2 regions of the Synechococcus sp. C9 genome follow, and region 1 is predicted to be linked to the other one. Evidence: predicted binding sites of a transcription regulator. Region 1 holds the regulator's gene; the other holds the start of a gene.
The links. The regulator HrcA, encoded in region 1, represses chaperone genes, less so after heat shock. The targets are predictions, from matches to a motif close to TTAGCACTCNNNNNNNNNGAGTGCTAA.
Positions count from the first base shown of each region.

Region 2: the regulator HrcA is predicted to act here: its motif matches at 1,010-1,036, upstream of groES (co-chaperone GroES).

Region 1 is NZ_JALAAD010000001.1:932,904-935,297, forward strand. Features, by position in the region: gene MLD66_RS04595 (Hsp70 family protein) at 1-52, shown strand, start outside; gene MLD66_RS04600 (hypothetical protein) at 128-397, shown strand; gene MLD66_RS04605 (Nif11-like leader peptide family natural product precursor) at 394-750, opposite strand; gene MLD66_RS04610 (hypothetical protein) at 747-938, opposite strand; gene hrcA (heat-inducible transcriptional repressor HrcA) at 941-1,990, opposite strand; gene MLD66_RS04620 (NirD/YgiW/YdeI family stress tolerance protein) at 2,247-2,394, opposite strand, start outside.
Region 2 is NZ_JALAAD010000001.1:1,789,708-1,792,101, reverse strand. Features, by position in the region: gene MLD66_RS08795 (site-2 protease family protein) at 1-379, opposite strand, end outside; gene psaK (photosystem I reaction center subunit PsaK) at 602-856, opposite strand; gene groES (co-chaperone GroES) at 1,103-1,414, shown strand; gene groL (chaperonin GroEL) at 1,436-2,394, shown strand, end outside.

The DNA.
Region 1 (2,394 bases):
GCTCACCGGCCAGGTCATCTGGCCCAACCAACCCCTGCTCACCCTCGCCTGAAAAAAACTTGACAGTTTTGTAAAGAGTTTGTTACATTTATTTACATAAGGTTAAATTCCCAATGGAGACCCAGTTATGCGGACAGATTTTGAATTTCGTAACCCAGCGTTGTTAGGCCCGGTCGTCTTTCGTCCTAGCTTCAATCAGTTTGAGACGATCACGGCCACCCAAGCCTGGTCCTTGTTTTTTACCGCCAGCCAGGAAGACAACGCCCTGGGCTACAACCCGGAAATTGGCCGCTTTTTGAATGGGGCTTTGTTCGCCCTGGTCTTTTTCGGTGGGGCTTGGACGTTGCTGTTCAAAAACTCCTATTTAGTCTGGCAATTGCTCCAGCAGTTGGGCTAATTCGGCACCAAAAAGCGGAATAACCGCACCAGGAGCGGGTGGGGATTGGCGGCGGCAAACACCAAGCCGGTTACCCGCCCCCCTGCTTCCTCCGTCCACAGGCTCATGGTCTGTTCAGTGCGGCATTCCTGCAATAATTGCTCAATCGTCATCTGGGAGCGGTCAGGGGGGGGTTCTGCCATTCCCAAAGCCACTTGGACTTCGGCGGGGGTGACGCTCAAACCTACTTCCGTCGCCAGGGTAACGACCATGTGCACCAGGGCATCCGGGTCGGTGGCCTCCCGAAACCGTTCCTGTTGCGCCGGGTCTTGCATCACCTGTTCCAGAAAAGCCTGGATTTCTGCGGGAGTCATGGGGTCAAGCTCAGGGGTGATAGGATTAAAAATCCCACGAAATGGGTCATTCGCCAACCCATTTCCAGGGCAGGGGCGGGTTGCATCGGTCCCCGGCTGTCCAAAACCAGGGTGAGCAGTAAATAGATCACCCCCAACAAAATTGCCACCGCTCCCGTCAGAATCGCCGTAATTTTGCCCCGTTCCATCCCTAGGTTCCCCCAAGGGATTGGGACACATAGGCGGCTCCCGCCCGCACCAGGGCGATCATCCGCCCATAGGGCATCCGTTTGGGACCCAGGATCGCCACCGCCCCCACCGGCACCCCATCTTGGGAGTACATGGTGGATACCAAACTACAGGTGTGCATGGGTTCCAGGGGATTTTCCTGACCGATAATCACCCGCACTGGCGCCGTTTCATGCCAGAGCAGTGCCCCCAGGCGTTCTTGCTCCGTCTCCAAAACCTGCATTACTGGTTGAACCTGTCCCGACTGCTGAAACTCGGGTTGTCGCAGGGCCGCCGCCAGCCCACTAATCACCAGGGGCGTTGGGGTAGTGGGTCGTCCCCAATCCCGCAACTGTTGGGTCAAAGGAGGCATGAGCGTCCGCAACCAGTCCCCGTAGGAGGCAAATTCCCGTTCCAATGCCGCCCAATCCAGGTTGATAATCTCCCGCAAGGCCCGCCCCTGCAAGTGGTAGTTCAAAAATTGTCCCACCATTTCTAAGGCTGATTCCACCTCCACCTGCGCCGGGGGGGACCAATCCAATAGGGTGGACTCCACCCGTTCCCCTTCCAAAACCACCATCAAGGCCACCCGTTCCCCCACCGCCACCAGGCGCAAATGCCGCAATCGGGCACTGCGGGTTTGAGGACGGGTCACCAAAATAATCGAACCACTCAGTTGGGAAAGCAGTTGGGCCGCCTGCCGCAACACCCCCTCCAAATGCTCAACCCCAGTGGGCAAGGGGGGTTCAACCAAAGGCGGGCTGACCGGTTCGCCCCGATGCAGTAACCAATCCACATACCGCCGGTATCCCAAATCCGAGGGAATCCGTCCCGCCGAGGGATGGGGTTGGTAAAGCAAACCCGCCTGTTCCAAGCGTCCCATGGTTTGCCGAATCGTGGCCGGGCTGGCGGGAATTTGATACTTGGTCATCAGGGTACGGGAACCCACCGGCTCCCCCGTCGCCACATAGTGTTCCACCGTGGCCTGTAGTACCTGTTGCTGACGTGCCGTTAATTCCCCAGTTTGCCCCATGCCCCTGAAAATCCCAGCCTTAAAAAGATTTTATGAATTATTTATATGATGCCCAATCCCTGGCAACTCGGCAAGTTGAGACAAGCATACGCAAGTTTATAGCGCACCAGGAGCTTGGGGTCATGCTCAGGGCGTGGTGCCAGGTTTGCTTTAGTAGGTAAAGAAAAGGGACAGACAGTTGGGTAGCGGAAACAGCTCACCCAGGTTACTGGGCTAAGATGGGAACGTCACCCCAAAATCCCTAACCAATTGCCAACTAACGAAATCTGCGCCGTGAACCCGACCAAGGGGGGGGACCAAATGGCTCACGAATTTGCATCACATCACCATTACTGCGGGTAATCGTGAAGGCATCCAGTTCGTCCCCATCATATTCCCCCACCACCGTAACCCGCTCGCCGGGG
Region 2 (2,394 bases), 860 kb from region 1:
TGAGGCCCATGAACCCCACCGCCAGCCCGAGACTCACCAGCGGCCCCGCAATCGCCACCCGCAACGCCTGCATGGGGGTACGGGATTCCTGCTCCAAAGTCGCCACCCCCCCAAACAAAAACAGGGTGATCGAGCGCACCTTCACCCCCTGCGCCTTCGCCACCAGACTGTGCCCCAACTCATGCAGTAATACCGAGCCGAACAGTCCCAGCGCCAACAGGAAGCCCATGCCCCATACCCAACTCCCCGGCCAATCCGGGTACAACTGCCGCCAGCGCAGACGATTGGCCCAGGTCACCAACAGGGCGATCACAAACCAGGACGGGTCGAGGTACAGGGGGATGCCAAATAATGAACCGACCCGGATTCCCCCTTGCATTGCCTGTACCCCCAAACGTCACTATCTCTATTGTAAGAAGTCGGGACAGGGCATTCATCTAATGCAATGCCAGATTAAGGGCACCCCTATCATGATTTGCACCCAGTTTATCTCGCTGGAATGCCCATACTCTCCCGAACCATACACCGCAGGTGCTTGGTTAACGGGGGCTACGCCCCTGCCACCTATTTTTATGAAGTGCCCTTAATTCAGAATTGATATTTAGAGCAGTCCCGAATTGGCCAAACCCAACACCATCCCCGTCCCCAACAGATGCCCCAGCGCCGCCGTCGCCAACAACTCCGGTACCCCAAACCCTTTGAATAACTCCGGCAAAGGCAGAGCCGGCCCCACCCCCTTGCCCTCGATGGCGTAATAACCAATCGCCACCGCAAACAAATTGCAACCCACCATCACCACAGCCACACTGGGGGACCAGGGCACCGTCGTCGGTACGGTCAACAGTAGGGAATTCATGGGCAACACTCCAGAAATCAATCACCCCCATCCTAAAACCAGCCCGCCCCCCCGCCCCACCCTTTGTCATACTTCCCCACAAAACTTTGCGCTGATTCACACAACCCCCAGTTCGGAAACCCGTACCCAAGTCCCGGCACCGGGTACGCTAAATTAGCACTCGAAGGCTGAGAGTGCTAGGTCAGGGTCGCAAACCTCTGGACAGCAACTCCAGGTCTAATTTTAATGACATTGGGAGCGTCATTTATGGCAACCATCACGTTGAATGTCTCCACCGTCACCCCGTTGGGAGACCGGGTACTGGTGAAAGTGAGTCAATCTGAGGAAAAAACCGCCGGGGGCATCCTCCTGCCCGACACCGCCAAGGAGAAACCCCAAATTGGCGAAGTAGCCGCCGTGGGTCCTGGCAAACGGGATGAGGATGGGAAACGGCAACCCCTAGAAGTCAAAGTCGGCGACAAGGTGCTGTACTCCAAGTACGCTGGCACCGAGATCAAAATCGGCAGTGAGGAATACGTCCTGCTGGCGGAAAAAGACATTCTCGCTACGGTCAAGTAACCCTGAAGGAGGTTTTCACTCATGGCTAAGAAAATTCTCTATTACGAAGAAGCTCGCCGCGCCCTAGAGCGGGGGATGGACATCCTGGCGGAATCCGTCGCCGTCACCCTCGGGCCCAAGGGGCGGAACGTGGTATTGGAAAAGAAATTCGGTGCGCCCCAAATCGTCAATGACGGGGTGACCATCGCCAAGGAAATCGAACTGGAAGACCATGTCGAAAACACGGGGGTAGCCCTGATCCGCCAAGCCGCCTCCAAAACCAACGATGTGGCCGGGGACGGGACAACCACCGCTACCGTATTGGCCCATGCGATGGTCAAAGAGGGGTTACGCAACGTGGCCGCTGGTGCTAATCCCATTGCCCTGAAGCGGGGGATTGACAAAGCTACCCATTTCGTAGTGGAAAAAATTGCCAGCCACGCCCGCCCGGTGGAAGACTCCAAAGCCATTGCCCAAGTGGCCTCCATCTCCGCCGGGAATGACGAGGAAGTGGGCAAGATGATCGCCGATGCGATGGACAAGGTGGGCAAGGAAGGGGTCATTTCCCTGGAAGAAGGCAAATCCACCACCACCGAACTGGAAGTCACCGAAGGGATGCGCTTTGACAAGGGGTACATTTCCCCCTACTTTGCCACCGACCCGGAGCGGATGGAAACCGTCCAGGAAGATGCCCTGATCCTGATCACCGACAAGAAAATTACCCTGGTGCAGGATTTGGTGCCGGTGCTGGAGCAAGTGGCGCGGGCGGGCAAACCGTTGTTGATCATCGCCGAGGATATTGAAAAAGAAGCCCTGGCGACCCTGGTGGTGAACAAACTGCGGGGCGTGTTGAACGTGGCCGCCGTGAAAGCCCCTGGGTTTGGCGACCGGCGCAAGGCCATGTTGCAGGACATCGCCGTGTTGACCGGTGGGCAAGTCATTTCCGAGGAAACCGGCTCCAAACTCGACAACGTGCGGATGGATATGCTGGGTAAAGCCCG